DNA from 2 places in the Ramlibacter tataouinensis genome. Region 2 is predicted to be linked to the other one. Evidence: predicted binding sites of a transcription regulator. Region 2 holds the regulator's gene; the other holds the start of a gene.
The links. Region 2 encodes HrcA, which represses chaperone genes, less so after heat shock. Its sites were predicted from a motif close to TTAGCACTCNNNNNNNNNGAGTGCTAA; they were not measured.
Positions count from the first base shown of each region.

Region 1: the regulator HrcA is predicted to act here: its motif matches at 3,296-3,322, upstream of groES (co-chaperone GroES).

Region 1 is NZ_CP010951.1:2,427,959-2,443,765, forward strand. It holds gene pgi (glucose-6-phosphate isomerase) at 1-671, shown strand, start outside; gene UC35_RS11770 (DUF805 domain-containing protein) at 755-1,129, shown strand; gene groL (chaperonin GroEL) at 1,237-2,883, opposite strand; gene groES (co-chaperone GroES) at 2,913-3,203, opposite strand; gene UC35_RS11785 (hypothetical protein) at 3,335-3,571, shown strand; gene UC35_RS11790 (SulP family inorganic anion transporter) at 3,668-5,386, opposite strand; gene ppk2 (polyphosphate kinase 2) at 5,398-6,228, opposite strand; gene UC35_RS11800 (DUF4886 domain-containing protein) at 6,356-7,177, opposite strand; gene UC35_RS23525 (MlaD family protein) at 7,368-8,279, shown strand; gene UC35_RS11810 (ABC-type transport auxiliary lipoprotein family protein) at 8,276-8,896, shown strand; gene UC35_RS11815 (cytochrome b) at 8,930-9,478, opposite strand; gene UC35_RS11825 (glycosyl hydrolase family 8) at 10,118-11,341, shown strand; gene UC35_RS11830 (SGNH/GDSL hydrolase family protein) at 11,541-12,716, shown strand; gene UC35_RS11835 (DUF2946 family protein) at 12,772-13,149, shown strand; gene UC35_RS11840 (TonB-dependent receptor) at 13,218-15,533, shown strand; gene UC35_RS11845 (YcnI family protein) at 15,545-15,807, shown strand, end outside.
Region 2 is NZ_CP010951.1:1,549,874-1,565,680, reverse strand. It holds gene UC35_RS07505 (outer membrane lipoprotein LolB) at 111-605, opposite strand; gene UC35_RS07500 (tetratricopeptide repeat protein) at 602-2,344, opposite strand; gene mutM (bifunctional DNA-formamidopyrimidine glycosylase/DNA-(apurinic or apyrimidinic site) lyase) at 2,368-3,183, shown strand; gene UC35_RS07490 (dynamin family protein) at 3,233-5,230, shown strand; gene mutY (A/G-specific adenine glycosylase) at 5,227-6,261, shown strand; gene rapZ (RNase adapter RapZ) at 6,440-7,330, opposite strand; gene recN (DNA repair protein RecN) at 7,345-9,018, opposite strand; gene UC35_RS07470 (NAD kinase) at 9,018-9,914, opposite strand; gene hrcA (heat-inducible transcriptional repressor HrcA) at 10,008-11,009, shown strand; tRNA gene UC35_RS07460 (tRNA-Ile) at 11,032-11,108, shown strand; gene UC35_RS07455 (hypothetical protein) at 11,345-11,572, shown strand; gene UC35_RS07450 (DUF1214 domain-containing protein) at 11,661-12,908, opposite strand; gene UC35_RS07445 (DUF1254 domain-containing protein) at 12,918-14,420, opposite strand; gene UC35_RS07440 (acyl-CoA dehydrogenase family protein) at 14,568-15,713, opposite strand.

The sequences.
Region 1 (15,807 bases), 880 kb from region 2:
CCAGCGCGCCGCTGGCCGCCAACCTGCCGGTGCGCCTGGGCCTGATGGACGTCTGGTACCGCAACTTCCACGGCTTTGCCAGCCGCAGCATCGCGCCCTACCACAGCAGCCTGCGGCGCCTGCCGGCCTACCTGCAGCAGCTCGAGATGGAAAGCAACGGCAAGCGGGTCGATGCCATGGGCCGGCCGCTGGGCTGCTCGACCGCGCCGGTGCTATGGGGCGAGCCCGGCACCAACGGCCAGCACGCTTACTTCCAGATGCTGCACCAGGGCACGGACGTGGTGCCGGTGGAGTTCATCGCCGTGCGGCAGGCCGCCCACACGCTGGCCGACCACCACGGCCAGCTGCTGGCCAACGCGCTGGCGCAGGCGCAGGCCCTGATGCAGGGCAAGCACGACGCGGGCGGGCACCGCGAGTTTCCGGGCAACCGGCCCAGCACCTTCTTCGTCCTCGATCGGCTGGAGCCGGCGAGCCTGGGCGCGCTCATCGCCCTGTACGAGCACCGCGTGTTCGTCAGCGGCTCGATCTGGGGCATCAACAGCTTCGACCAATGGGGCGTGGAGCTGGGCAAGGTGCTGGCCAAGGACATCGCGCCGCGGCTGGAAAACGGCGATGAAAGTGGGCTCGACCCGTCGACGGCCGGCCTGTTGCGCAGGCTCCGGGCCGGCTAGGGCGCTGCGGGGGGCTCGCCTCGCTAATCCATTCCTCGTATCATGCGCCCGGGCATTTGCCCGTGTACAGAGAGGAGTGAGGAATGGAAGACATCAAGAAGGCCGTCATCACCTGCTTCAAGAAATTCGCGGAGTTCGGCGGCCGCGCCGACCGACCCGAGTTCTGGTACTTCGCGCTCGCGCAGTTCGTGGTGCTGTTCGTGCTCGGAATCGTGAGCTGGACGCTGCAAAGCCTGGCGAGCCTCGTGTTCCTGATTCCCAGCCTGGCCGTGGGCGCGCGCCGCCTGCACGACATCGGCAAGAGTGGCTGGTGGATGCTGCTGGGATTGATCCCGGTGATCGGCTGGCTGGTCCTGATCTACTTCGCCATCCAGCCCGGGCAGCCCGGCGCCAACGAATACGGCCAGCCGCCGGCTGACGTGCCGCCGCTGCCGCAATCCGCTCCCGGCCAGCAGTAAGCACTGCCCAAGGCGCCGCGGGCGCGCATGAAAAAAGCCGGTCTTTCGACCGGCTTTTTGTCTGGCGTGGACGCCAGCAGGAAAGCGCTTGCGCGCCTTCTGCCTGATTACATGTCCATGCCCATGCCGCCCATGCCGCCCATGCCGCCGCCGGCAGGCATCGGGGTCTCGTCCTTGGGCGCCTCGGCGACCATGGCTTCGGTCGTGAGCATCAGCGAAGCGACCGAGGCGGCGTTCTGCAGCGCGGTGCGCGTCACCTTCGTCGGGTCCAGGATGCCCATCTCGATCATGTCGCCATACTGGCCGTTCTGGGCATTGAAGCCGTAGTTGCCCTTGCCGCCCAGCACCGCGTTGACCACCACGCTCGGCTCGTCGCCGGCGTTGGCGACGATCTCGCGCAGCGGCGATTCGATGGCCTTGAGCACCAGCTTGATGCCGGCTTCCTGGTCATGGTTGTCGCCCTTGACCTTGTCGCCCAGCGCCTGGCGCGCGCGCAGCAGCGCCACGCCGCCGCCGGCCACCACGCCTTCTTCCACCGCCGCACGCGTGGCGTGCAGGGCGTCTTCGACGCGGGCCTTCTTTTCCTTCATCTCGACTTCGGTCGCGGCGCCGACCTTGATCACTGCCACGCCGCCGGCCAGCTTGGCCACGCGCTCTTGCAGCTTCTCACGGTCGTAATCGCTGGTTGCTTCCTCGATCTGGACGCGGACCTGCTTGACGCGCGCTTCGATGTCGGCAGCGGCACCGGCGCCATCGATGATGATCGTGTTTTCCTTGCCCACTTCGATGCGCTTGGCCTGGCCCAGGTCGGCCAGCGTCACCTTCTCCAGCGTCAGGCCCACTTCTTCAGCGATGACCTTGCCGCCGGTGAGGATGGCGATGTCTTCCAGCATGGCCTTGCGGCGGTCGCCGAAGCCGGGCGCCTTGACGGCCACGACCTTCAGGATGCCGCGGATGGTGTTGACCACCAGCGTGGCCAGCGCTTCGCCTTCGACTTCCTCGGCAATGATCAGCAGCGGACGGCTGGCCTTGGCGACCTGCTCCAGCGTGGGCAGCAGCTCACGGATGTTGCTGATCTTCTTGTCGAACAGCAGCACGAAGGGGTTCTCGAGGATCGCGCTCTGCTTCTCGGGGTTGTTGATGAAGTAGGGCGACAGGTAGCCGCGGTCGAACTGCATGCCTTCGACGACGTCCAGCTCGTTGCTGAGCGACTTGCCGTCCTCGACCGTGATCACGCCTTCCTTGCCGACCTTGTCCATCGCGTCGGCGATGATCTTGCCGATCGACTCGTCGCTGTTGGCCGAGATCGAACCGACCTGGGCGATCTCCTTGGAGGTCGTGGTCGGCTTGGACTGCTTCTTGAGCTGCTCGACCAGCTCGGTCACGGCCTTGTCGATGCCGCGCTTGAGGTCCATCGGGTTCATGCCGGCGGCCACGTATTTCATGCCTTCGCGCACGATGGCCTGCGCCAGCACGGTGGCGGTGGTGGTGCCGTCACCGGCGTTGTCGCTGGTCTTGGAAGCGACTTCCTTGACCATCTGCGCGCCCATGTTCTGGAGCTTGTCCTTCAGTTCGATTTCCTTGGCCACCGACACGCCGTCCTTGGTGACGGTGGGGGCGCCGAAGGAGCGCTCGAGCACCACGTTGCGGCCCTTGGGACCCAGGGTGATCTTCACGGCGTTGGCCAGGATGTTCACGCCCTCGACCATGCGGTGACGGGCGTCACTGCCGAAAACTACGTCTTTAGCTGCCATTTCTATTAGCTCCTAAATGCTGTGCCTGATTACTTCTCGACGACCGCGAACAGGTCGTCTTCCTTCATGACGAGCAGCTCGTCGCCCTCGACCTTCACGGTCTGGCCGCTGTACTTGCCGAACAGCACGCGGTCGCCCACCTTCACGTTCGGGGCGATCAGGTCGCCCTTGTCGTTCTTGCGGCCCGGGCCCACGGCCAGGACTTCACCCTGGTCGGGCTTCTCGGCGGCGTTATCGGGAATGACGATGCCCGAAGCGGTCTTGGTTTCGTTTTCCAGGCGCTTCACGATCACGCGATCGTGCAGAGGGCGAAGTTTCATTGCATCTCCTTGTTCAGAAACGGAAGGACATCAAAAAGCGCCAACGAAAGTTAGCGCTTATTAACTGATCGGGCGGTTGCTTAGCTCTGCTGCTAGCACTCAACCGCGGCGAGTGCTAATGATAAGGGCTTTTGGCGGCCTTTCAAGAGCAGGCGCCGACGCCCCTGCAGTCGATCGCGACTGTGCGGAAGCCGGGAGCGCATGCTGATCTCGTTCTGTTCTCGCCGGACGAAGTGATCGACTGCGCGGACTACGCCAATCCGATCCGGCCATCACGCGGCATCCGCAGCGTTTTCGTCAACGGCGAACTGAAGGTGGAGGACGGCCGCATTGCGGCGATGCCCAATGGGCGGGTCCTTCGCGCTTGATTCCGGCGACGGCGTCACCCTGACCCAGGCTCCAGGGCACGCAGGCTTTGCTCGATCGACCGCGCAGCGCGCCAGGACAGGCACGCCGGAGACAGCTCAGGCCGTCGCCGATGCCGCCTTCAGGTAGTGCGCCTGGTAGTGCGCCACGGCCTGCTCCAGGTTGTGGAACATCCGGTGCTCGCCGAGTGCCTCGCCGAGCGGGGAATTGCGCACCATCGCGAGCACGCCGGGGTTGAGGCCGACGAGCCACACCGTGACGCCGGCCTCGCGCAAGCGCTGCTCGGCCTCGGTCCACATCTTGAGCGCGGTGTACTCGAGGTCGAACACGCCCCGCAGATGCAGCGCAACCACCTGCGGTTGCTCTTGCGCGATCAGTTGCACGATCTGCTGGCCCACGCGGCTGGCGTTGGCGAAGAAGATGCGCCCCTCCGGGCGCACCAGCAGCAGGCCCGGATAGCGCAGGTCATCTGGGTTGCCGGGGGCGGCCGGGCGAAACACGTTGGTCCCGGGCTTGCGCCCCAGCAAGTGCACCACCGGGTTGGACACCTGATAGGCCATCGCCGCCAGTGACACGACGATCGCCACGACGATTCCCTGCAAGGTCCCCAGCAGCACCACGCCCGCGAGCGCGACGAGTGCCCAGGCGAATTCAGTGCGGCGAACCTTGCGGATCGCGCGGAACTCAGATGGCCGGATGAGGCCAACCGAATAGACAATCACCACGGTGGCCAGCGTGGCCTGCGGCATGGCTGCGATGAAGGGGGCCAGCAACAGGATGGCGCCCAGGGCGAGCACCGCCGTGACCAGGCCGGCCAACTGCGAGCGCGCGCCGGCACGGCGGTTCACTGCCGTCTGCGAAGTGCCGCCGCCACCGGGCATGGCGCCCAGCAGGGCCCCGGCCGCATTGGCCACGCCCGTGGCGACCAGTTCGCGGTCCGGATCCGGCGTGGGCTCGCCGCTGCCCGCAAATGCCCGTGCCGCTGCGATCGTCTCGGTGAAACTCATCAGCGCGATGCCCGCGGCGGCCGGCAACAAGGCTTGCACGAGGTGCCAGTCCGGCACGGTCGGCGCGGGCAGGCCCGTCGGCACGGTGCCTACCGCTTCGATGCCAAGGCGCCCGAGCTCCAGGTACTTCATGGCCAGGATGGCGATCACCACCGCAACCAGCGGCGCCGGTGCCCGCGGCACGAAGCGTTCGAACCCCACAAGGATGGCCACCATGGCCAGGGCCAGCGCGACCGTGGGCACTGACGCTCCCGGCAGGCCCTGCACGATCGCGAGGACGTTGTGCAGGAAGCTGCCCTTGTCGAAATGCAGCCCGAGCAGCTTGGGCAACTGATCTAGGATGATGACGATGCCGACGCCGGCCTTGAAGCCAACCAGCACGGGTTCGGAGATGAAATCGGCCACGAAGCCCAGTCGCAGCAATCCGGCGGCGAACAAGATGGCGCCCGGCAACAAAACCAGTGTCGCCAGGGCAGCGACTTGGCCCGCGGGTTCCAGCGACGGCGCCACCTGCGACAGGGCCGCGCCCGTGAGGATGGCAATCGTCGTGGTGGTGCTTACGCTCAGCACCCGCGATGTGCCGAGCAAGGCGTAGACCGCCATCGGAACCAGGCAGGTGTAGAGGCCCACTTGGACTGGCAGGCTGGCGATCGTCGCGTAACCCAGGGCCTTGGGAATCACCACCGCCGCTGCAGTCGCCCCGGCAATGAGATCGGGCACCAGCCATTGCGCCTGGTAGGCGCGCACCCACTGCAGCAGCGTGGGTCCGCCTCGCGTGCCCGCCAGCAGTGTCGACAGGTCGCGCTCCATCGCCGGCACCGTCAGAACCTTTCCGCGATGTAGCGGTAGGGGTAGTCCGGCTCGCGGTAGTCGCCGGCCTTCTGTCGCTTAGGCAGCACCACCTTGTCGCGCTTGACAGGCTGGTAGGGGATGCGCGAGAGCAGGTCGCTGATGATGTTCAGGCGTGCGCGCCGCTTGTCATCGGTACGCGCCACCAGCCACGGGGCGAACTCGGTGTCCGTGGCCTTGAACATGTCGTCGCGTGCCCGCGAGTAGTCGTACCAGCGGCCATAGGACTGCAGGTCCATGGGCGAGAGCTTCCAGATCTTGCGCTCGTCCTCGATGCGATCCGTGAGCCGACGCGTCTGCTCCTGGGGACTCACCTCGAGCCAGTACTTGAACAGCCGCACGCCAGAGTCGACGATCGCTCGCTCCACCAAGGGCACGGCCTGCAGGAAGTCCTGCACCTGCTCTTCGGTGCAGAAGCCCATCACGCGTTCGACGCCGGCGCGGTTGTACCAGCTGCGGTCGAAGATCACCACCTCGCCGGCCGCAGGCAGGTGGGGCACGTAACGCTGCAGGTACATCTGCGTCTTCTCGCGATTGGTGGGAGCCGGCAGAGCCACCACCCGGAAGACCCGCGGGCTCGTCCGCTCGGTGATTGCCTTGATGGTGCCGCCCTTGCCGGCGCCGTCGCGGCCTTCGAACACCACGCAGATCTTGCTGCCGCTGGCCTGAACCCACTGCTGCAGTTTTACCAGTTCCACATGCAGCCGGTAGAGCTCATCCTCGTAGTCACCAGCCGTCAACTTGCGGGTCGGTACGGCGCTGTCCTCGCGGGCAGCCTTGTCTCGCTTGACCTTCTTCGCCATGGCGCTGTGTTCTTGGCTGGGAAAGCCCACTCTCCTGCCGGGCGCGGGCCGGCGCAATGGGACCTTCGGGCTATCAGGCGACGACCACGCTCGGCGACTGCTGTTTGACCGAGTCGCCCTCAGCTCGCTACTTCCCGGAGAAGTACTCCTGCACCGCATCCCAGGCCGCCTGCTGCAGCAGTGCGGCCACTTCCGGACTCAGGCCGGCCGTGTACTTGGCGCCCACCGGGCTCTTCTTCAGCAGCGACGCATACACCGTCGCGGTGGCGAGGTAGGTGCCGGCCAAGCTCGGGTGCCGCTTGTCCGCCACATAGAGCTCCAGGTCCGGCTTGCGGGCGATCGCCTTGGCGAAGGCCAGGCCGGCGGGAATCACCAGCAGGTCGTTGTCGTTGCCCGCCTTGGTGTACTGCTCGGCCAGCTGCTGCGTCATCTCAGGCTTGTCCTTGTAGGCCCAGGACATGAAAAGCACCGGCCGGATGCCCTGCTTGCGCAGGATCTCCGCATCCTTGCGGACGGTGTCGTGGAACGCCTGCTGCAGCTGCGGATGCACCGGGCACTGGCTGCAGTCCATCATGATGACGGTGTCGTACATGCGGCCGGGCGGATTGAAGCGGATCTCGTTGTCGCCGACGAAGGAATAGCGGCCCAGCCCGTTCGGCCGCACCAGCGACTCCATGTCGTGCCAGTCCAGGCCCGAGCCGCTGATGGTGACCGAGGTGCTGCGCAGCGCCGGCTTCTCGTTCAGCGAATTCGCGAGCTGGCCGAAGTGGCCGTGCATGCTGTTGTTGTAGTAGAAGAAGCTGTTGCCGACCCACATGATCGACTCGGGCCGGGCGCCGATCTCGGTCCGCTTTGGCACCGCCTGCGCCAGGGCGCCCGGGACGGTGCCTGCGAAGGCAACGAGTGAAAGCGCCGCAAGGATGCGCCGCGCAAGGGTCCAGACAGTCATTCGATTTCTCCGTTTGGGGGTGCGGCGGATTCTTGCCGCCCCTTGGACGATGCGGCTAGTGTGGACAGCCCTTAGCCCGGGCTGCGGACTTGGCACGAGCTCAACCATGGGCGGGTTCCCTCGCGCAGGCGTCGCCTGCTACTTCTATACTGGATCGCCTCACCCTCAGGGTCTCCATGGAGGATGCGGCATGGCCAACAGTGTCGAGGCGCGCGCGAAGATCGTGTTCGCGGTCATCCTTCTGGCGATCGCCGCGGCGGTCGTCGGCTGGTGGGTGTTCTCCACGACCGGCTACGTGCGCTACGAGATCCATTCGCGCGAACCGGTCTCCGGGCTGATCGCCGGCGCACCGGTGGAGTTTCACGGCGTCGAGGTCGGGCATGTGAGCGAGGTGCGGCTTTCGGATCCGCGCAACGTGCGTGTGCTCGTCGAGCTGCGCAAGGGCACGCCGGTCAGCGCCGCGACGGTGGCGACCATCACCGGCCGGGGCCTCGCGGCGCGCGGTTTCACCGGCTATGTCTATGTGAACCTGGAAGACACGGGGCCGGCCGGCGCGCCCCTGGCCGCGGCGCCCGGCCAGCCGTATCCGGTGATCGCCGCGGGGCCCGCGCAGTTGGTCAACCTCGACGCCGCCATGACCCAGCTGAACCAGAACGTGCAGGTGGTGACGGCGCTGCTGCAGTCGGCGCTGGATGCGCAGACGCTGGCTTCGATGAAGGAGTCGCTCGCTGCGATGCAGCAGGTCACGCGCACGCTGGCGGCCAACAACGAGAAGATGAACGCCATCATCGCGAACGCCGAGCGCGCCAGCGCGCAGCTGCAGCCGCTGCTGCAATCGAGCACCGCGACGGTGGGCACGCTGCAGACGCAGCTGCTGCCCGAAGCGCAGTCGGCGGTGGCCCAGCTCCAGCGGCTCACCGCCAACACCGACGAGACCGTGCGCTTTCTGCAGACGCAAACCCTGCCGCAGGCGCAGCGCACCGTCACGCGGCTCGATGACTTGAGCGCGTCGCTGAACGACACGGCGACACGGATTCGCCGCAATCCGGCCATCCTGCTGCGCGGCGAGGCCCGCACGCCCGGCCCGGGTGAGGCGCAATGACCCGGGGGCCAGCCGTGCGGACCGGGCTCGCCCTCTGCGCGGCGGCGCTCGCGGCCGGCTGCTCCTCCCTGCTGGCGCCGGCGGCGGAAGCGCCGCTGGCGATCGCCATGCTGGACACCCTGCCGCAGGACATCCCGCGCGCCAGTTGCCGCGCACCGCTCGTGCGGGTCGAGCGGCCCGAGTCGCGGCCCGCGTACGACACCACCCGCATGGCCTACACCCAGCAGCCGCACCAGATCGCCTATTTCAGCAGCAACGAGTGGGCCGAGCGGCCGGCGCAGATGCTGCACCCGCTGCTGGTACGCGCGCTGGAGGCCACCGGCTGCATCCGCGTGATCGTGCCGCCGGATGGCGGCCCGGCCTCCTACATCTTGCGCACCGAAGTGATTGAACTCACGCAGGATTTCAGCGAGGAGCCGCCGAAGGCGCGACTCGCGCTGCGCGTGCGCTGGCTGGACGCGGTCAGCGGCAACCTGCTCGCGACGCGCGAGATCGCGCAGCGCGAGCCGATGCGCCAGAAGACGCCCGGCGCCGGAGTGCAAGCGGCCAACGAGGCCTCGGCGAAGGTGCTGCGTGACGTGGCGCGCTTTGCGCTGGACATGGCGGGAGCGCACTAGCGCATGAGCTTCGCCCCAGGCGCTCTCTAGTATTCAGAGCATCCTGCGCAGCGTGTCGTCGCGCCGCACCCAGGCGTGATGCAGCGCCGCGCCGGCGTGAGCCACGATCAACAGCGCGAGCGCATAGCCCAGCCATCGGTGCACCACGATCCAGATCTGGAAGTTGCGCTGGTTCACCGCCACGAAGTCCGGCAATTCGAAGACTCCGAAGAACGACACCGGGTAGCCGCCGGCCGAGGACATCAGCCAGCCTGTGACGGGCAGTGCCAGCATCAGCGCATAGAAGAGCAGGTGAACCACACGGGCGCTCAGCTGCTGCCAGTCGGGCAGGCCTGCGGCAAGCTCAGGCATCGGATTGCCCGAGCGCCAGGCCATTCTCAACAGCACGGCGACCAGCGCCAGCAGGCCCAGCGCCTTGTGCACCAGGATCAACGTGATCTTTTCCCGGTCGAAGCCCACCTCGGGCAGCCCAACCATGTAGACGCCCATCGCCAACAGCAGCAGCAGCAGCGCGGCCATGGCCCAGTGCAGCAGCACTGCGACGCTGCCATAGCTGAGTTCGGTGTTGGTCCAAGCCTTCATGGCGAATCGGATTTTGCGGCCTGTAGAGGCCCACTGCAGAGCCATTTGCCGCTGAGCCAGCTCCCCATTTTGTAAGTTTTGCGGCTGAGCTTGGTCACAATCAGCTCGGCCGTGGGTCATCGGCCGGCGGCACCTTCCCAGCTCTTCCGCAGGGAGCTCATGCTCAAGGGGAAACCCTTGTCAGCCGCGGCCTACATGGCCCGTTTTCGGGCGGCACAACTGAGCTTGCCTGCCCTTTACCGCGGCCTTGAGCTCGGGCTCTTGTGGTCGAACATTCTCAGCAATTCCTTACGTTTGTAGGCGCCGTGAGGGGTGTGCTGTCGGACGTCTCCTACTACAGTCTAGTCATCGCGCTGAGGTTAGCCGGCACACCGCCATCGCTGCCAGACGGGGCAGCAACGGTATTTCAAGTCCGGCCCGTCAAGCCACAGCTCATCTTCAACAGGCCCAAAGGGCTGGCGTTCGCGCCGGCATGGAGGCCATTTGCTTACAGGTGTTGAACAAATGAGAAGACGTCTCTTTCTTTCCTCTGGTTCTGCTGCAGTTGCCGCTTTCCTGACCGGTTGCGGTGGTGGCGGAGGAGGCTCGACGGGCTCGACCACGACTGGCGCTGCCGCTGCCGCAGCAACGGATCTTCCGGTGTCGGTCTCGACCCCGACGGCCGCGGCAAGCGCTGCCGCTGCAGCACCTGCGCAGGCCGCCCCGGCGACCGGCTATCCGTTCGGCTCGCGCCTGAACAAGTACGTCGCCGGCATCAAGCCGTCGCAGAGCGACGCCACGATGGACGCCATGCTGACCAAGCACTACGACGCCTGGAAGGCGGCCAACGTGGTGCGCGCTGACTCGGTGGTGGCCGGCGGCTACGCCGTGCAGTTCTCGAACCGGCAGTTCCTGACCGTGTCCGAGGGCATGGGCTACGGCATGCTGCTCACGGTCGTGTTCCACGGTCACGACCCCGAAGCGCAGAAGATCTTCGACGGCCTGCTGGCCGTGGTGCGTGCCCGCCCCGCCTATGGGCTGGCGGCGCGCGACGCGTCCGCCAAGTACCTGATGGACTGGCGCCTCAACGCCGACGGCAGCTCGGGCGGCGAAGGCTGGAACGCGATGGACGGCGACCAGGACATCGCCATGGCTCTGCTGATGGCCCACCGCCAGTGGGGCTCCAGCGGCAAGTGGAACTACCTGGAAGAAGGCAAGGCGACGGTCAACGCCATGAAGTTCTTCAACATGAACGAGGACGGCTCGACCCGCGGACTGCCGTCGCCGACCAACAACCGCACGTCGGACTACATGATCGGCCACTTCCGTGCCTACAAGGCCGCCACCGGCGATGCCCTGTGGGACCGCGCGGTCGACAAGGCCTACGAGCTGCTCAACCGCATGCAGACGGTGTACTCACCGTCGGCCGGCCTGATGCCCGACTTCGTGATGAACACGAACTCAGCCGCGCCGCAACCCTCGACCGGCTACATCGGCGACGGCAACGACAAGGAAGGCTACTACTGGTGGAACGCCTGTCGTAACCCGTGGCGCTTCTCCTCGGACTTTGTGCTGTCCGGCGATACGCGCTTCGGCCAGGTCACCGGCAAGATGATCGACTTCTTCAACCGCTCTTCCGGCGGGGACCCGACGAACATCGGTACCGGCTACGCGCTGGACGGCACCAAGCTGACGAGCGGCAACAGCGCGGCCTACAACGGCCCGATCTGCGCCGGCGCCTGTGTGGACGCGCGCTTCCAGGGCTTCCTGGACGCCATGTGGGGCTGGAACGCCAAGAACCTGACCACCGGCTACTACGACTGCGAGATCCAGCTGCTGAGCCTGGTGGTCGCGTCCGGCAACTGGTGGACCCCCTTCCAGTAAGCGCCAACGGCGGCCCGCGGGGCCGCCTTTTTCGCAACGACAAAGCGGCCCGCGCGGCCGCTTTTCTCATGGGCGGCCAGCTCATAACGAACTGCCGCCCCGCGTCCAGGACGAATTCCTCTAACACGCCTGCTGCCGTGCCGCTACGATGCTGCGTTCTAGCTGTGAACCATTGCTTTAACCTAACAAGGAGCATCAGATGGCGTTCAACAGGACGAGATGGGCAGCGCTGGCCGCGACGGTGGTGTTGGCTGCCTGCGGCGGCGGTGGCGGGGACATCGTCCCCAGCCCGCGGGTGCCTTTCACTTCGCTGGTGTCCTTCGGCGACAGCCTGAGCGACGTCGGGACCTACAAGGTCGGCACCGTCGCGGCGGCGGGCGGCGGCAAGTTCACCGTCAACAGCGCCAGCGCGCGCATCTGGACCGAATTGCTCGCGTCGGACATCAAGGTGCCCGCTTCTTGCCCGGCGCAAACCGGCCTCTTGCCCAACGTGCCGGGCTTCACGGGTGCGCCGGTCACCAACACACCGGCCTGCACCAACTATGCACAAGGCAGCGCGCGGGTCAGCAACGTGTTCGCGCCAAGCAGCGCGACCCTGCAGGCGGCCCCGTTCAACCAGGTCAACATCGGCCTGACGGCCGTGCCGGTGACGCAGCAGATCGCCGCGCACCTGGCCAAGACCGGCGGCAGCTTCAACGGCAGCGAGCTGGTCACCGTCATGGCGGGCGGCAACGACACATTCATGAACATCAACGGCGTCTCGGCCGCCGCGGGCGGGGGCGCGGCTGCTGCCGGCGCCGCCGTGGCGGCGGGCTGGCCCACCGCCACGCAGCAGGCCGTGGCCGCCGGAGGCGCCGCGGCCGTGAACGCGGCGGCGACCGCGGCCGTCACCGCCATGGGCCAGGCCGGTGCCGAACTGGCCGGGCTGGTGAAGACGCAGATCCTGGCCAAGGGCGCCAAGTACGTCGTCGTGGTGAACCTGCCGGATGTGAGTCAGACACCCTTCGCATTGGCAGCCGACGCGCAGACCCGCGCGCTGGTCAACCAGATGGTGACGACCTTCAATTCGCAGCTGGCCGCGGGCCTGGCGGGCACCGCGACGACGGTGGTGCAGGTGGATGTCTACGCGCGGGGCCGCGACCAGACCGCGAATCCTTCGAGATACGGCCTCAGCAATGTGACCACGCCGGCGTGCAGCACCACCTCGCCGGCCAATCCGCTGCAGGGCTCCTCGCTCGCCTGCACCACGGCAAGCACCATCCCGGGCGACACCAGCGGGTTCCTGTACGCCGACTCCGTGCATCCGACGCCCCTGGGTCATCAATTGCAGAACCAGTTCGTCAAGGAGCAGCTCGCCGCGGCCGGCTGGTACTGACGGCGACTTGATGTTTCGCAAGGCCATCCTTGGACGGCCTTGCATAATCGGTTCCATGCAAGCGAGCCCGTTGAAGCGACGAATCACCAGCGCCGTGCTGGTCTGGTTCGTCGCTTTCGTCGTCGTCGCAGGCATCGCGCCCTGGATGCAGTCCGCGCAGGCCATGGACATCGGCATGGACTCGATCTGCACCAGCCATGGCGGTCCGGTTCAAACCAACCCGCAGGGCGGCGGCGAGCAGGACCACCACGCGGCAGACCACACGCTGAAGTGCTTCCTGTGCACCGGTGTTTCGGCACCCCCCGCCACGACCCACGCGCGGCCTCCCGCCGTCGCCGCCCTGGGCCATGCGCTGCGGCCGCTGGTGTCGGCCCAGCTGGCCAGCCTCACGCGTGCGCCGCTGCCGGCGCGCGGGCCCCCGCTCTTTTCCTGATCCGCTTCGCTCCGGTTGCCTCGGGTTCGTTCCGTGCGGCCGGCGGTCGTCCCCATCAGGAGTTTCCCGTGCGAATCCATCGCATCGCTGCGGCCATTGCCGTGGCCTTTCCCCTCGGCCTGGCGGCGCAGAACGCCCCTGCGCCGGTCAAGGAGCTCGGCGTCGTCACCATCGTCGCCAACCGGCCCACTTCGCTGCCCACGCAGATTCCCACCACCACCGAGAGCATCTCGCGCGAGCAGATCGGGGAATCCATCAACGCGACCGACAGCGAGGATGCCCTCAAGTACTTTCCCAGCCTGCTGGTGCGCAAGCGCTACATCGGCGACTACAACCACGCCATCCTTTCCAGCCGCGCGTCCGGCACCGGCAACAGCGCGCGCTCGGCGGTGTACGCCGACGGCATCCTGCTGTCCAACTACCTGGGCAACGGCGTCGGCGGCCTGAGCTTCCCGCCCCGCTGGGGGCTGGTCACGCCCGAGGAGATTGAGCGGGTCGACGTGATGTACGGACCCTTCTCGGCGGCCTACCCCGGCAACTCGGTGGGCGCCGTCGTGGACTACGTGACGCGCATGCCCACCCAGCTGGAGGGGCACGCCAGCATCGGCTACGTGTGGCAGCCCTTCAAGCTCTACGGCACCAAGGACACCTTCCCCGCCTGGCAGGCCAGCACCTCCATCGGCAGCAAGGCGGGTGACTGGACCTGGTGGTTCAACGTCAACCGCACCGACAGCCAGGGCCAGCCGCTCACCTTCGCAAGGCGCTTCGTCAGTACAACGACATCGACACCAGGTACTCCGGTGACCGGCGCCGTGCCCGAGCGAGACCCGACCAATGCGCCCATCTACTACATCGCCGCGCAGACGCAGTACCACACGATCCAGGATCACGCCAAGGTCAAGCTGGCCTACGACATCACACCGGTGCTGCGGGCGGCCTATGTGTTCGGCGCCTGGCAGAACACGTCCACCAACCGGCCGACCTCGTACTTGAGCAATGCCGCCGGCGCACCGGTGACCAGCGGCCCGATCAACATCAACGGCGCCAACTACGCGGCCGTCACCGGCGCCGACCTGCCGCTCACCGATGAAAGCCTTACGCACTACATGCACGGCTTTTCGCTCAAGAGCCACACCCAGGGCACCTGGGACTGGGAGATCGCCGCCAGCCTGTACGACTACGCCAAGGACCAGAAGCGCCAGAACGCGCTGGCCAACACGCCCCCGGGCGCCGAGTCGGGCGGCCCCGGCACGATCGCCGACGGCGGCGGCACCGGCTGGAACACCCTGGCGGCGCGCGGGACCTGGCGGCCCGCGGGCACCAAGGGCCCGCACATCGTCGACTTCGGCGTCCAGCAGGACAGCTGGAAACTGAGCTACCTGACCTCGGCCATCCCGGGCAACTGGCGCAGCGACCCGGGCGGCGCCGTGGCCAGCGACGTGGGCGGGCGCACGCAGCTGCAAAGCCTGTGGGCGCAGGACAGCTGGCGCTTCGCGCCCGACTGGAAGACAGTGCTGGGCCTGCGGGCCGAGCACTGGACCGCGTACAACGGTCACACGCAGATCAACTCCACGGTGAACACGGCCTGGCCGCAGCGCAGCGAAGACGACCTGTCGCCGAAGGCGGCGATCTCCTGGCAGTGGCGGGACGACACGGTGCTCAAGGCCTCGCTCGGCCGCGCCGTGCGCTACCCGACCGTGGCCGAGCTGTACGGGGCGACGTCCACCGTCAACGCGCAGTTCATCAACGACCCCAACCTGCGGCCGGAGCGCTCCTGGACCGGCGAACTCTCGGGCGAGAAGGACGTGGGCGTGGGCCTGCTGCGCCTGACCTTCTTCGCCGAGGACACGCGCGATGCGCTGTATTCGCAGACCACCTTCGACGCGCAGGCCAACCGCAACGTCAGCCGCGTCAGCAACGTCGGGCGCATCGCCACCCAGGGGCTGGAGCTCGCGTTCTCCGGCGCGGACGTGGCCATCAAGGGCCTGGACCTTTCCGGTGGCGTGACTTTCGCGCACTCGATCATCAAGGAGAACGCCGGCTTCGTCAGCGTGCCCGGCGACACCATCGGCAAGCGCCAGCCGAACATCCCGCGCTGGCGGGCCAATGCGCTGGCCGCCTACCACTGGACGCCTACGTTGAGCACCAGCATCGGCGCGCGCTACAGCAGCGACCAGTTCCGCACGCTGGACAACAGCGACGTCAACGGCTTCACCTACATGGGCGTCAGCCGCTACTTCGTGGTGGACCTGCGCGCCCAGTGGAAGGCCACCAAGCACCTCACGGCTTCCTTCGGCATCGACAACGTCAACAACGACAAGTACTGGAACTTCCATCCCTATCCGCAGCGCAGCTACGTCGCGGAACTGAAGGCCGATTTCTGAAAGCGAACATCATGAGCAAACTCATTGCCCTGGCGCCCCTTTGCCTCGCCCTTGCCGCCGTCCACGCGCACGCGCACGTGGTGCTGGACCAGCAGGCCGCGCCGGCGGCCAGCAGCTACAAGGCCGTGTTCAAGGTGGGCCACGGCTGCGGCGACTCGCCGACCCGCCAGCTGATCGTCGACATCCCGGCGGCCATGCAGTCGCCCAAGCCCATGCCCAAACCCGGCTGGCGCATCGACATCGAAAAGGCCGGCGACAAGGTGACCCGCATTTC
Region 2 (15,807 bases):
CATGCCGCGTTGCGGCCACGGGTCAAGCCGTCCAGGCTTGACCCGCACCCGCGCCTTGCCTGCGCTCCGATACGGCGCAGCGAAATGCCAGCTATTTCTGAGGCAGGACACTAACGCTCCAGCACCACGCGCAGGTCCGCTTCCGGCAGCGGGTCCAGGCGCTTGGCGGCGATGCGGCCGTGCGCCAGTTGCGACAGGTCGGCCTGCCAGCCGGCCACCGGGGTGGCGATGCCGCGCAGCCAGTCGAACAGGGCGCGAACCGGGATGGCGGCCCCCGAAAGCTCGGTCATGAGCGCATCCACCGATGCGAATTCGCGGGTGCGCGAGTTGGCCTGCAGCCGGGCCCGGCCGGGCTGCCAGTCGAGCACCGCCAGCGTCCCGCCGATCGGCGAGAACAGCTGGAGCTCGCCGGCGAGCGCGCTACCCTTGAGCTCGAAGCCGGCCGAGAACGATTCGCTGGGCCGGTCCTGCACCTGCAAGGCGAGGCGGCCGGACCAAGGGCCGCTGACGGCATCAGCCGGCGGCTTGGGCGCGCTGGCGCAGCCGGCCAGGGCGAGCACCAGGGCTGCCAGACAGGCGCCGGCCCAGCGGCGCGAACCCATCATGGCTTGACGCGAAGGCGGCTCAGCGTTTCCTGCAGCGTGTCGTTTTCGCTGTTGAGCAGCAGGCCTTCCTTCCAGATGGCCTGCGCGCGGTCGCGCTGGCCCATGCTCCACAGCACCTCGCCCAAATGCGCCGCGATTTCGGCGTCGGGCCGCTCCTTGTAGGCCGCCTCGAGGATGCGCAGCGCTTCGGCCTTGTTGCCCATGCGGAACTCCACCCAAGCCAGGCTGTCGCTGATGTAGGGGTCGCCGGGCGCGAAGCTGAGCGCCTTCTGGATCAGCTCCTTGGCCTCGGGCAGCCGCACGTTGCGCTCGGCAAAGGCGTAGCCAAGCGCGTTGTATGCGTGGTGATAGTCCGGCCGGGTCGCGATCACCTGGCGCAGCAGCCGCTCCATCTCGCCCAGGTCGCCCATCTTCTCGGCGATCATGGCGCGGTCGTACACCAGGTCCGGATCGACCGGCGGCTTGGCCGTCGCCTGCCCGAGAAGGTCGAAGGCCTGCTTGTAGGCCTTGTTGTCGCGCAGCAGCTGCGCTTCGGCCAGCACCTTCATGCGTGCGTCTTCGGGGTCGCGCTCGGGCAGGGCGCGCAGCAGCTTGCGTCCCTCGTCGAGCTTGCCCTGGCGGGCCAGCAAAGAGGCGCGGCGCTGCTGGGCTGCCACCAGCTGCTGCGGGTTCTCGATCTTGTCGAGCCACGCGCTCGCCATGGCGTAGTCCTTGCGCTTTTCAGCGATGCGCGACAGCCCCAGGTAGGCCTGGGCCTGCCCGCGGCTGCGGTCCTCGGACGGGCGGGACTGCGCCAGCTCGAGGTAGCGCTTGTAGGAGGTTTCGGCCGCCGCGTCCTGGTTCTCCTGCAGCTGCAGGCTGCCCTGCACCAGCCAGGCCTCCGGGTAGTCGGGCTTTGCCGCCGTGACGGCCTGCAGTTGCTGCGCCGCTTCGCTGTAGCGCTGCGCGTCCACCAGCGCCCGCGCGTAGGCCATGCGCAGTTCGGGCATGGGCTGCGGGCCCTCGAGGTAGCGCTTGACCAGCGGCTCGGCCTCGGGCCGCTTGGGCTCCATCAGCTCCAGCGCCAGCAGGGCCGGGCCTTCGGACTGCGGGTCGATCTCCTGGGCGCGGCGGGCCGCCTCGACGGCCGCGACGCCGTTGTCGGCGGCCAGGCGCATGCGCCCGACGGCCGTCCAGGCGGCGGCGCCGGTGTCCTTTTGCTGCAGGTAGGGACGCAGCGCCTGCTCCACCACCGCGGCGGCGGTGATCTTGTCAGCGGCCCGCGCGTAGCTGCGCGGAACGAGCGCGAGCGCGGCGTTGCGCTCCTTGGGGTCGGCCAGCGCGATGTCGGTCTTCAGTGGCTCGGCGGTCTCGCGGACCCGGTTCAGGGCCACCAGGATCTGCAGGACGTAGCGGTTCGCCTCGCGCGAGCGGGGGTGCGCCGACTTCCAGGCGCGCGCCGCTTGCAGCGCTGCTTCGCCCGAGCGCGCCTGCAGGGCGATTTCCACCGCCCGCTGGTACAGGGCCGGATCGCCGTTGCGGCGGGCCGCATCGAGCATCAGCGCCAGGCCTTCGGCCGGCTCGCCGCTGCGCGCGTTCAGTTCCCCCAGGAGCAATTCGTAGAACAGGCGGGAATCCATCGGGCTGGAAACCGGCGCCGGGTCGGTCTCCGGCGCCTTGGCGACCGGCGTCTGGGCGCATGCGGGGAGTCCGGCCACGAGCACGGCCAGTGCAAGGGCCGCAAGAGGAAATCGGAGCATCGAACCATAATAATCCAAGCGCCATGCCCGAACTGCCCGAAGTCGAAGTCACGCGCCTGAGTTTCGCCGACCGCATCGCCGGCGCGCAGATCCAGTCCGTGCGCACCGGCAAGCCCCTGCGCTGGCCGCTCGGCATCCCGGCGCAGAACCTCGTGGGGCGGACGGTGCGCGGGGTGCGGCGCCGTGGCAAATACCTGCTGCTCGATCTGGACCAGGGGCTGTTGCTCATGCATTTGGGCATGTCGGGAAGCCTCAGTTTCGCGCCCTCCCAGCCGGCGCCCGGCCTGCACGACCACTTCGACCTGGTGACCACGCGCGGCACCCTGCGGCTGAACGACCCGCGCCGCTTCGGCGCCGTGGTCCATGCGCCGGCCGAAGACGCGCCGCAAAGCCTGAAGCTGCTCGGGGGCCTGGGCATCGAGCCGCTGTCGGAGGCGTTCGGCGCCGACGCCTTCCATGCCGGCCTGAAGCGGCGCACGGCGCCGATCAAGCAGGTGCTGCTGGCCGGCGACGTGGTGGTGGGCGTCGGCAACATCTACGCCTCCGAGGCGCTGTTCCTGGCCGGCATCCGGCCGACGCTGCCGGCCTCGCGCATCAGCCGGCCGCGCGCCGAGAAACTGCGGCAGGCGGTGCGCGACGTGCTGGGTCGGGCGGTGGCGCGCGGGGGCAGCACGCTGCGGGATTTCGCCAACGCCTACGGGGAGGCCGGTTATTTCCAGCTGGAGGCCATGGTGTACGGGCGTGCGGGCCAGGCGTGCAAAGTTTGCGGCGGCGTGATCAAAACGATCCGCCAGGGCCAGCGCGCCACGTTCTACTGCCCTCATTGCCAGAAATCCTGAGGGTGTCCGCAGGGTCGGGTGCTATATTCAATAGCACCCGGGGACTCTTTTGGCCATCTCCTTCAACGAACAATTCGACGAGCACGGCGCGTGGCGCCGACAATTCGCGCTGCGGCTGAAGCTCCTGTCGGAGTGGCTGAAGGACCACGAGCTGCTGGATGCCGGCGTCGAGGAGCGGCTGCGCCGCCTCGAGACGCAGATGCGCTCCGACAAGGTGATGGTCGCCTTCGTCGCCGAGTTCTCGCGCGGCAAGTCGGAATTGATCAACGCGATCTTCTTCGCCGGCTACCGGCGCCGCATCATGCCGGCGAGCGCGGGGCGCACCACCATGTGCCCGACCGAGCTCGGCTACGACAGCGACGTGCCGCCCTGCCTGCGCCTGCTGCCGATCGAAACGCGCCTGCAGCCGCAGCCCCTGATGGAATGGCGCGGCGCGCCCGAGAAGTGGACGCGGGTCGACCTCGATGTGAACGACCCCTCGCAGCTGGCCCAGGCCTTCGAGAAGGTCTCGGAAGTGCTGCACGTTCCCAAGGAGGAAGCGGCCGCCCTGGGCTTTTGGCACGAGGACTCGCCCGAGGACAACCCGCTGGTCGACGCCGAGGGCCGGGTGGAGATCCCGCGCTGGCGCCATGCGCTGATCAACATCGCCCACCCGCTGCTCAAGCAGGGCCTGGTGATCCTGGACACGCCGGGCCTGAACGCCATCGGCGCCGAGCCGGAACTGACGGTGAACCTGATCCCGCAGGCGCATGCCGCGGTGTTCATCCTCGGCGCCGACACCGGCGTGACCCGCTCCGACCTGTCGATCTGGCGCGAGCACCTGGCGCCGGCGGGCGACAACGTCGATTCGCGCCTGGTCGTCCTGAACAAGATCGACACGCTGTGGGACCAGCTGAGCACCGGCGAGCAGGTGCAGGCGCAGATCGAGCGCCAGCGCGTGACCTCGGCCGAAATCCTCGGCCTGCCGCCGGAGCAGGTGATTCCCGTGTCGGCGCAGAAGGGCCTGCTGGCCAAGGTCAAGGGCGATGCGGAGCTGCTCGAAGCCAGCCAGTTGCCGCTGCTCGAACTCGCGCTGGCCGAAGGCGTGATGGGCCGGCGCCAGAAGATCCTGCGCGCGGCGGTGGCCACCGGCATGGACGAACTGCGCGTCGAGGCCGAGCGCGCCATCGGCGTGCGCCGCCGCGACCTGGCGGAACAGACGCTGGAGCTGCGGGGCCTGCGCGGCAAGAACATGGCCGTGATCAAGCACATGCGTTCGCGCATCGAGCAGGAGCAGCGCGACTTCGACGTGAGCGGCGCGCGCATCCACGCGGTGCGCTCCGTGCACACGCGGCTGCTGCGCGAGGTGTTCACGCTGCTGGGCACCGGCACGCTCAAGCGCGAACTGGCCGAACTGACCGAGGCCCTGCGCCAGCCCGGCATCAAGCTGGGCGTGCGCAAGGCCTACGCGGCGACCTTCGAGCGCCTGCGGCTCGGGCTGCAGAAGGCCCAGGCCAGCAGCGCCGAGATCCATTCCATGCTCACCGGCACCTTCCGCCAGCTGAACGCCGAGTACGGCTTTACGCTGCAGGCGCCGCGCGAGCCCGACCTCGCGCGCTACGAGCGCGACCTCGACCTGGTCGAGCGCAGCCACACCCAGTACATGGGCATGGGCAACACCTTCCGCTTGGCGCAGCCCGAGTTCGCCGACCGCCTGGTGCGAGCGCTGGCCACGCGGCTGCGCGTGGTGTACGAGTCGGCGCTGGGTGAACTGGAGCTGTGGAACAAGTCGGCGGCCGCCCAGCTGGACGCCCAGTTGCGCGAACGCCGCCGCAACTTCACCCGCCGCATCGAGGCCATCGAGCGCATCCAGCAGGCGGCCAGCGGCCTGGACGACCGCATCGCCGAAATCGGCCTGCAGGAAGAAGCGCTGGAGGCGATGAACGTCAAGCTGATCGACCTCACCGACCAGCTGATCGAGACGCACGAAGTCGCCAACGAGCCGCACGAGTCCACCGAGCGGCACGAAGCTGTCACCGAGCCCGCGCCGCTTTTCAACATCGCATGACGACCCTGCCCCGGGGATTCGCCGGCCACGTGGTGCGCTGGCAGCAAAGCCATGGGCGCAGCCAGCTGCCCTGGCAGTCCACGCGCGACCCGTACCGCGTGTGGCTGTCAGAGATCATGCTGCAGCAGACGCAGGTGGCCACCGTGCTGGACTACTACCCGCGCTTTCTCGCGCGCTTCCCCGACGTGGCCGCGCTGGCCGCCGCCGGCGAGGACGACGTGCTGGCGCTGTGGAGCGGGCTGGGCTACTACAGCCGCGCCCGCAACCTGCACCGCTGCGCGCGTGAGGTCATGCAGGCGCACGGCGGCGCGTTTCCGCGCAGCGCGCAGGCGCTGCAGGCGCTGCCCGGCATCGGGCGCTCGACCGCTGCGGCCATTGCCGCCTTCTGCTTCGGCGAGCGCGCGGCGATCCTGGACGGCAACGTCAAGCGCGTGCTGGCGCGGGTGCTCGGCTTCGATGGCGACCTTGCGAGCGCGGCGGCCGAGCGCGAACTCTGGCAGCACGCCGAGGCGCTGCTGCCGCGCAGCGGCCTGCAGGAGGCGATGCCGCGCTACACCCAGGGCCTGATGGACCTGGGTGCCACCGTGTGCACCGCGCGCAGCCCGGCGTGCGAGCGGTGTCCGGTGCAGCGCCTGTGCGCTGCCTCGGCGCAGGGCGACCCGCAGCGCTACCCGGTGAAGACGCGCAAGTTGAAACGCAGCGCCGAGTCGCTCTGGCTGCTGCGCGCCCACACCGGCGCGGGCGCGGTGTGGCTGCACAAGCGTCCCCGTACCGGCATCTGGGCTGGCCTGTACTGCCTGCCGGTCTTCGCCAGCCGTGAGGCGCTGCAGGCGGCGCTGCCGGCGTCTTGCGAGCTGGAGGACGACCGGGCGTTCCTGCATGTGCTGACGCACAAGGATTTGCATTTGCATCCGGTGCGGGCGCGCCTTGCCGCCAAGCAGGCGCCGCGGTGTGAAGGTGCCTGGGTCGCGCCGCTCGACTGGGAGCGCCTGGGGCTGCCGGCGCCGATCCGCAAGCTGCTGGAAGGCTGAGGCCGCTGCCCTCACCCCCGCCCTCTCCCCGAGGGGAGAGGGAGCGAGCCCTCAGGACCTGGGTGCCGCTGCCCTCACCCCAGGAGAAGGGAGTGAAGTATCAGGACCTGGATGCCTTGCTCCCTCTCCCGCTCGCGGGAGAGGGTTGGGGTGAGGGTTCGGGCGAGGGACAGATCCGTCAGGGCGCGACTGCGTCGAGTTCGCGGTGGCGCTTGAGCGTGATCCAGCGCTCGCCGAACGAGCGCGCCAGTTTCTCGACCAAAAACACCGACCGGTGCTGGCCGCCGGTGCAGCCGATCGCCACCGTGACGTAGCTGCGGTGATCGCGCGCCAGCGGCTCCAGCCAGTGGTTGAGGAACTGCTCGATGTGGCTGTACATCCGCTCGACGTCGGCGTGCTGCTCCAGGAACTTCACCACCGGCTCGTCGCGCCCGGTGAGGTCCTTGAGCGCCGGCTCGTAGTGCGGGTTGGGCAGCATGCGCACGTCGAACACATAGTCGGCGTCCACCGGGATGCCGCGCTTGAAGGCGAAGGACTCGAACACCAGCGTCAGCTGGCTGATCGGCGCGGACAGCAACGATTTCACGTGCGCCTGCAGCTGCGAGGGCCGGATCACGCTGGTGTCGAGCACATGGGCCTGCTCGCGCAGGTCGGACAGCAGCTCCCGCTCGAGTTCGATCGCGTCCACCAGCGCGTGCCGGCGGTCGTGCGCGACATGGCTGGCATCCTCGGACCGGTGGCCCGACAGCGGATGCCGACGGCGCGTCTCGGAGAAGCGGCGCACCAGCGTCTCGGTGGTGGCGTCGAGGAAGAGCGGGCGGACCTTCACGCCCTGGTTCTTGAACTCGCGCAACTGCCGCGGCACCAGCGGCAGCGACGTGGCGCTGCGCACGTCGATGGCGATCGCCACGCGCTCGGCGCCGGTCTGCTGCTCCAGCGCCACGAAGGACTGCAGCAGCTCCGGCGGGAGGTTGTCCACGCAGTAGTAGCCGGCGTCCTCCAGCGCGTGCAGCGCGACCGACTTGCCGGAGCCCGACATGCCGGTGATCAGCACCACTTCGAGCGTCACGGCCGGCCCCTGCGCTACCTGCCGGCCGGTGCCGCGGCGCCGCCGGTGGACAGCATTTCCTTGGCGTGCGCCAGCGTCGTGCCCGACAGGCGTTCGCCGCCCAGCATGCGCGCGACCTCGGCGACCCGCTGCTCGCCCTGCACCGGGGCCACGCTGCTCGAGGGGCCGCCGGCGTCGCTCCTTTTCGCGACGACCAGGTGGTGGTCGGCGCAGGCGGCGACTTGCGGCAGGTGCGTCACTGCCAGCACCTGCCGGTCGCGGCCCAGCTGCTTCATCAGCCGGCCCACCGTCTCGGCCACCGCGCCGCCGACCCCGGAATCGACTTCGTCGAAGATCAGCGTCTGCGCCGCACCCAGCCGGCTGGTCGTGACGGCGATCGCCAGCGCAATGCGTGACAGCTCGCCGCCGGAAGCCACCTTGCCCACTGGCCGCGGCGTGCTGCCGGCGTGCCCCGCCACCAGGAAGGCGATGTCCTCCAGCCCGCATTGCTGCGGCTCGGCGCCGGACTGCAAGTGCACCTCGAAACGCCCGCCCTGCATGCCCAGCCCCTGCATGGCCTGCGTCACCGCCTTGGCCAACTGCGGCGCGGACTTGGCGCGCGCCTTCGACACGGTGCCGGCGTCGCGCTGGTAAGCATCGGCGGCCTGCTTCTCGGCCGCTTCCAGCGCGGCCAGGTCGGCGGCCGCGTCCAACCGGCCGAGCTCCTCCTTCCAGGCGGCGAGCAAGGCGGGCAGCTCGGGCGGCGTGCGCTTGTAGCGGCGCGCCAGCGACACCCACAGCGACATGCGCTCGTCGAGTTCGGCCAGGCGCGCCGGGTCGAGTTCGGTCTTGCGCAGCCAGGCGTGCAGCGAATGCGCCGCGTCTTCCGCCTGCGCCAGGCTGGACGCCAGCACCTGCGCGATCTCGCGAAACGCCGGCTCGATCCCTTCCTGCGCCTGCAGCAGGTTCATGCCTTGCGACAGCGCGCGCGTGGCGCCGTGGTCGTCGCCTTCCAGCGTTTCGATCGCGCCTTGCGCCGCTTCCAGCAGCGACTGGGCGTTGGCCAGCCGCGTGTGGCTGGCATTGAGTTCGTCCCACTCGTCGGCGCCCGGCGCGAGCTTGTCCACTTCGCCGATCTGCCAGGCGAGGCGCTCGCGTTCGCGCTGCAGCGAGTCCTGCGCGGCGCGGGCCTCGGCCAGCGTCTTCTGGGCGTCACGCCAGCGCTGCCAGGCCTTCAACATGGGCTGTGTGTCCACGCCGGCGTAGGCATCGAGCAGGCCGCGCACGGCGTCGGGCCGGGTCAGGCTCTGCCAGGCGTGTTGCCCGTGGATGTCCACCAGCAGGTCGGCCAGTTCGCGCAGTTGCGTGGCGGTGGCCGGGCTGCCGTTGATCCATGCGCGGCTCTTGCCCTGCTTGTCGACGCTGCGGCGAAGCAGCAGCGCCTCGTCGTCATCGAAGCCGGCGTCCTGCAGCCAGGCCGCCAGCGGCGCGGGCACGCCATCGAATTCAGCGCTGATCTCGGCCCGGGCCGCGCCTTCGCGCACCACGCCGGCATCGGCGCGTTCGCCCAGCGCCAGCTGCAGCGCATCCACCAGGATGGACTTGCCGGCGCCGGTCTCGCCGGTGAGGACGGAAAAACCCGATTCCAGGTCGAGTTCGAGTTCGCGCACGATCACGAAGTCGCGCAGCGAGATACGGCGCAAAGCCATCAGGAATGTCCCTCGTTCCAGTGCATCTTCTTGCGCAGGGTGTCGAAATAGTTCCAGCCGTGCGGGTGCAGGAAGCGCACCCGGTGCTGCGAGCGCTTGACCGTGATGCGGTCGCCGTGCAGCAGCGAGGCGAGCGACTGCATGTCGAAATTGGCGCTGGCATCGCGCCCGGACACCAGCTCGATCGTGACCTCGGCGGCGTCGGGCAGCACGATGGGCCGGTTCGACAGGGTGTGCGGCGCGATCGGCGCCAGCACCCAGCCCGGCGCGGACGGATGAAGCAGTGGGCCGCCGGCCGACAGCGAGTAGGCGGTGGAGCCGGTGGGCGAGGCCACGATCAGGCCGTCGGCGCGCTGGTTGGCCACGAAATGGCCGTCGACCTCGACTCGCAGCTCGACCATACCCGAGGTCGTGCCGCGGTGCACCACGACGTCGTTCAGGGCGGTGGCCTCGAACACGCACTCGCCGTCGCGCACCACGCTGGCCTGCATCATGCTGCGGTGGTCCTCCTCGAACTGGCCCGCGAGCATGGGCTCAAGCGCGGTGCGGAAGCGCCCGAGCGGGATGTCGGTGATGAACCCGAGGCGGCCATGGTTGATGCCGATCAGCGGCACGCCGAAGCGCGCCAGCTGCCGCCCAATGCCCAGCATGGTGCCGTCGCCGCCGACCACCAGCACCAGGTCGCAGTGCTCGCCGATGCCCGGCACGTCCAGGCTGGCGTAACCGGTCAGGCCCGAGGCGGCGGCGGTCTCCCGCTCCAGCACCACCTCGCAACCCCGGGAGGCGACGAAATTGGCGATGTCCTCCAGCGCGGCGCGGATGGTCGCGGCCTGCGAACCCGCGACGGCGGCGGGGTACTTGCCGATCAGGGCCACCTGGCGGAACAGGGGTTTCATGGGCAAATTACATCATCAAACGGGCTGCCCATCTAATGGGAACCGTGGATTCATGCCGCCATTGGCTGACCCTGTCGCTAAAATCCTATCGACATGCTCGATGACCGCGCCAAGTTGCTGTTGAAAGCCCTGGTCGAGCGTTACATCGCCGAAGGCCAGCCGGTGGGTTCGCGCACCCTTTCGCGTGCGTCGGGGCTGGAGCTGTCCCCGGCCACCATCCGAAACGTGATGGCCGATCTCGAGGAGCTCGGGCTCATCGCCAGCCCCCATACCTCGGCCGGGCGCATTCCCACGGCGCGCGGCTACCGGCTTTTCGTGGACACCATGCTCACGGCGCAGCGCGAGCAGATGCAGGCGCCCAGCCTGCGGCCGGACCAGCCGCAGAAGGTGATCGCCAATGCGGCGCAGCTGCTGTCCAACCTGTCGCAGTTCGTCGGCGTGGTGATGGCGCCGCGCCGCACCTCGGTGTTTCGCCACATCGAATTCCTGCGGCTGTCGGAAAAGCGGCTGCTGGTGATCATGGTCTCGCCCGACGGCGACGTGCAGAACCGGGTGGTGTTCACCGCCACCGACTACACCCAGTCGCAGTTGATCGAGGCCTCCAACTTCCTGAACACGCACTATGCGGGCCTCGCCATCGAGGACGTGCGCGAGCGCCTCAAGGGCGAAGTGGAAAAGCTGCGCGCCGAGATCGCCACCCTGATGCAGACCGCGGTGCAGGTCAGCTCCGAGGCGCTGCGCGAGCAGGACGAAGTCGTGATTTCGGGCGAGCGCAACCTGTTGGCTGTGAGCGACTTCTCCAGCGACATGAGCCACCTGCGGCGCGCCTTCGAGCTGTTCGAGCAGAAGGCGCAGCTCATGCGCTTGCTCGACATCTCCTCGCAGGCCGCGGGCGTGCGCATCTTCATCGGCGGCGAGAGCCAGGTGGTGCCCTTCGAGGAGCTTTCGGTCGTCAGCGCCCCGTACGAGGTGGACGGCCAGGTGGTGGGCACGCTGGGCGTGATCGGCCCCACCCGAATGCCCTACGACCGCATGATCCAGATCGTGGACATCACCGCCAAGCTGGTGAGCAACGCGCTGAGCCACAAGCAGTAGCGACCTACAATCGCACCCGGTCGGGCCGTTAGCTCAGTTGGTTAGAGCAGGGGACTCATAATCCCTTGGTCGCAGGTTCAAGTCCTGCACGGCCTACCAATGATTTCAACGGGTTGCGTCGGGCCTCGTGGTGTAGCCCGTTTTCGCCTCACCCTGTTTCTGACCCCGAACGGGTCAACGGCTTGCGTGCCTCGCCCACGCTGGATCGCACATCACCTACACGGACGCAAGCGATTTGCTTCCAACGTGGCGGCGCAGAGCAGACTCGATCTCTTCTAGCACTGCGGCGATAGGATTTCCTGTCGGAGCAGCGGGACCCCATGGCTGGGAAGTCCATGAAATACCTGAGCATTAACGGAACGCTCTACGGGATGCCGGAAAAGAAGTGGACTTCGGTGTGTGTTATCGCGGCGGAGGAGGGTAAGTCAGTGCCCCAAGTCATTGACGAGAGATTCAGCCTGAAGCCTCTTGGCGAAGTGACCAATGTGACGAACTGGACGCCAGCCGATGCCACTCACGAACTCGTGTTGATGCGAACGCGTACTTGGGTCATCACGCGATGATCGCCTGCGTCAATACCTTGCCTTGTCGTTCAGCCCCTTGATCTCGTAAGCGCTACGCGTGTCGAAGGCGCCGGTACGGGTGGCGAACTCATTGGGCGACGAGCGGCGGCGGAAAGAAACTGCGTGCTGCGACAGCACCCTTGGGCCGATAGAACCGGAAGGTCAGGTTGTAGTCCTTGCCCTTGGGCGTGGGCAGCCAGTTGCCCTGGGGTGCATCCTTCGGCTGTGCATCGGCGAAGTGCAGTGTCAGTGAGCCATCCGGATCGTATTGCAGCTTCGACTCCTTGTTGAGCAAGTATCGCTTCAACGCATTGGGCAGCACGCGTCGCTCGACCGTGTCGACAGCGATCACCGACCAGAAGTGGGTCGCGAATTGCGCCGGCAGCTGTTCCTTCGTGAAGTGCAGGGTGTACGCGTGGTCGCCCGACAGCGGGCCGCCGGCCTGATCCGCGAATGCCTTGTAGTAGATGACCTCTTCGGGCGTGTTGGCCCAGATGCCGGCGTAGTTGACCAGCGTACGCACCAGCCAGTCGCCGCCGTAGGCACCCGAGGTCGACGGCAGTGCCCAGCCGTTGCTCACCTTGCCGTGCCCGACGTTGGGCAGTGCCTTCTTGAAATCGGCGAACGCTTTCGCGCGGATCACCTGGTCGATGCGCTGACGCTCGCTCGGGTCCTTGATGGCCTCGGCGATGGCGCGCGTTGCGGCCTGCAGTGCGTCCATGCCCGGGTTGATGTCGGCCTCGCTGTCGAGGGCCAGCACGGCCGAATCGAAGGCCTCGACACCTGGCAGGGCAGCCAGCTCGAACATCACGGTCTGCGGCACGGCCGGCAGTGCCGGCTGGCCGCTGGGGCGGATCTCGAACTGCCGCTGCAGCGCGACCGCCTCCTCCCAATTCGTGCCTAGTTCGACGCGCGACAGCACGCGCATGCATTTGACCGGCACATCGACGCGCTGAACGCCGGCGGGCAGATCAAGCTTGCTGCCCTTCAGGCACACGGCAAACTGTCCGTGCGGGTGCTGGGGAAACAGGCGTTCGTTGAGGTTGGCCACCGTTTCGCCCCAGCCGTTGAGGAATTGCACAGTGTAGTAGCGGCCGGTGACCTTCGGCACCGTAACCAAGGCGCAGCTTTTCTCATCGACGGCCACCCAGGCTTCGGAGTACGCGACATCGAGATTGGGATTGGGCCAGTCGACCTCGCCGGGTTTGCGGTGAATGAGCTGGTTCCACTGGAAGCCTTGCTTGAAATCCAGCTGCTGCTGCCGCAGCACGAGCAGGCGACTGAGCAGGTAGATATAGGCATCGCTGATCTCTTGATCCGTCGGTGCTGATTTCATCAATCTCTCCTATGGCAATGCCTTGGCACGCACCACGTTCGGCAGGCTGTAACTGCCTTCCAGCAGTGCTTTCGTGGGCACATAAGCCCGCACCAGCAGCGCGAACTGGTCTTCGGGCGCCGGCAGCCAGTTCGCCTGATCGTCCTTGCCGGAAGGCGCCGCATGGGACAGGTGCAATGTCAGCGAGCCATCGGCGGCGAACTTCAGCTCGTCGGCGTCGAGGTTCACCGTGCCGATGTTCGTGCGTCCGTTGGGGCTCCTGGCGAGCATGAAGTAGTGGCGGTCATACATCGACAGCGACCAGAAGCCGCCGAGGTCGCGATCGACCGGCGGCAGCGCACCCTTGGGGAACGTGATGGTGTAGCGGTAGCGCCCCTGCAGCAGGGCACCCTTGTCGTCGGTGCCCCGGATGAAGTAAATCGCCTCGTGGAAGTCGTTGACGTAGATGTAGATGACGGCCGCCTGGGCCCGGCCGAACCAGTCGCAGCCCCAGGCACCGCCGCTGTCCTGGCGCTGCCAGCCGCCGCCCGCGTCGACGCCGACCTGTTCGTACCTGGCACTGTCGTGCAGTTCAGCGTCGGCTGCGAGAGCGGCGCGGTCGAGCAGCGCGCCCCACGAGGCGTCGGAAGCCCGCAGCGCCAACAGCGTACGGGCCTGGGCCGCCATTGCTGCGTCATCGGCGCTGACCTCCGGGTTGGACGCGAGCGCTTTCGCGAGCTGGTCCCAGAACTGGGTGGGGTTCACCGGCCGGGCGCGAAGCATGTCGGGGTCGGCCGCCACCATCTCGGGCGTCACGCCGGGCGGGAATACCTTGTTGCGCGCGCTCGCCTCGCAATCGAAGTGCAAGGGCCCGGACTGGTCACGGCTTTGCGCGACCAAGCCGATCTGATTGAGCACGGCCCGGGCGCGTGCTTTCGCTTCGTCGGTGTGTGCCGCGAAGCTACGCCCGAAAATGCCGGCGATATTGGTCGGCATGCGCAGCACGTCGATGAATCCCTTGGGCTTCTCGCCCTTCCAGTTCGGACCCACCAACAGGAACTTTCCGCCGGGCGTCTTGCTGGCCGCCCCCAGCTGGTGGATCACCGTGGTGAACAGGTCGCAGATCTGGATCGTCCAGTAGTGGCCCTTGGGCACGTCGCTGGGCGTCTGAACCACCACCGCCTCCTCGGTGAGGTCGGCGAAGCTGGCGCCGTAGATGGTGTCGCTGTTGGGCGTGACCACCTTGCGCTGGGCCGGCGACATGTGGTCGTCGAGATAGCCCATCATGTTCTTCGGCGCCCCGGGGAACAAGCCCATCGTCGCGCCGGGCCCCGCAGCCTTCATCACTTCCCAGGCACTGGTCCGACCCAGGGCGTCCACCGCGGGATAGCCCCAGTAGTAGACGACCCGCGCGAGCGAGTCGACGTAGCGCTCGTTGGCCAAGCGCGCCGGGACTCCGGCCGCGTCAGCGAGATCGGGGTGCGCTGGCGTGAACTGGCGCGCAAGGTAGGGAACGCGGGATGCATGGGCCATGTACTGCTCGGTTCGACGGACACTTGCCCGGGCGTGCGATGGTCCGCACGCGCGAGGCAGCCGTCTATTGGCCCATGGTCCTACCTCCGGGTTGAAGGCCGGACAGGAACAGCCCGCCTCACCGCATGACGCCGAAAGTACTGCTTGTCAGCCCAGGCTGCGCGCGATTATCAGCTTCTGGATGTGGCTCGTGCCTTCGTAGATCTTGGTCACGCGCACGTCGCGGTAGTAGCGCTCCACCGGGAAGTCGGTGAGGTAGCCGTAGCCGCCATGGATCTGAATGGCGTCCGAACAGACCTTTTCGGCCATCTCGCTGGCAAAGAGCTTGGCCATGGAGGCCTCCTTGGCACAGGGAATGCCGGCCTCGCACAGGCGGGCGGCATGCAGCATGAACTGGTGCGCCACCTCGACCCGGGTGGCCATGTCGGCGAGGTCGAACGCCACGCCCTGCAGCTTGATGAGGGGCGCGCCATAGGCCTCGCGCTCCTTGGCGTACTTCACCGCGGCCTCCAGCGCCGCCCGCGCCGCGCCGATCGCCACCGCCGCGATGGCCACCCGCCCTTCGGACAGCGAGGCCATGATGCGCTTGTAGCCGGAGCCTTCCTCGCCGATGAGATCGTCCACCGGCACGCGGCAGTCATCGAGCTGGATCTGCGCCACATGGGCCGAACGCTGACCGAGCTTGTGCTCGACGCGAGCGACCTGGTAGCCCGGGGCCTTCGGGTCGACGATCAGCAGGCTGCTGCCGTTCTTGCCCGCGGCCTTGTCGGTCACTGCCAGCACCAGTCCCACGCCGGCTTCGCTGCCGTTCGAGATGAACTGCTTGCTGCCATTGAGCACGTAGTGCGAGTCCTCGCGGCGCGCGAAGGTGCGGAAGGCCGCGGTGTCGGAGCCGGCATGCGGCTCGGACAGCAGGAAGGCGCCGATGTGCTCGCCGGTCGCCAGCTTCGGCAGGTACTTTTGCTTCTGCGCCTCGGTGCCGGCTTTCGAAATCATGAAGCCGACCGAGTTGTGCACGTGCATCAACGTGGCAAAGCCGGCGTCTGCGGCGGCGAACTCCTCGATCGCCAGGCAGTACTCGACGAAGCTGGCGCCGGAGCCGCCGTAGGCCTCAGGCGTGAGCATGCCCAGGAAACCGAGCGCGCCCACGGTCTTCAGCTCGTCGCGCGGCCAGACGGCCGTGCGGTCGCGCTCGGCGGCGGTGGCGGCCACGACCTCTTGCGCGACCTTGCGCGCCGACTCGCGGATCATGAGTTCCTGTTCGGTCAGGAAGGTGGTGGATGTTTCGTTCATGTCGTACCTTGTCGTTCAGCGACTGCGCTTTCCCTTGAGTGTGAGCGCGACCGCGGGATACGCGCCCACCACATTGGGAGGGGGTGATGGGTTG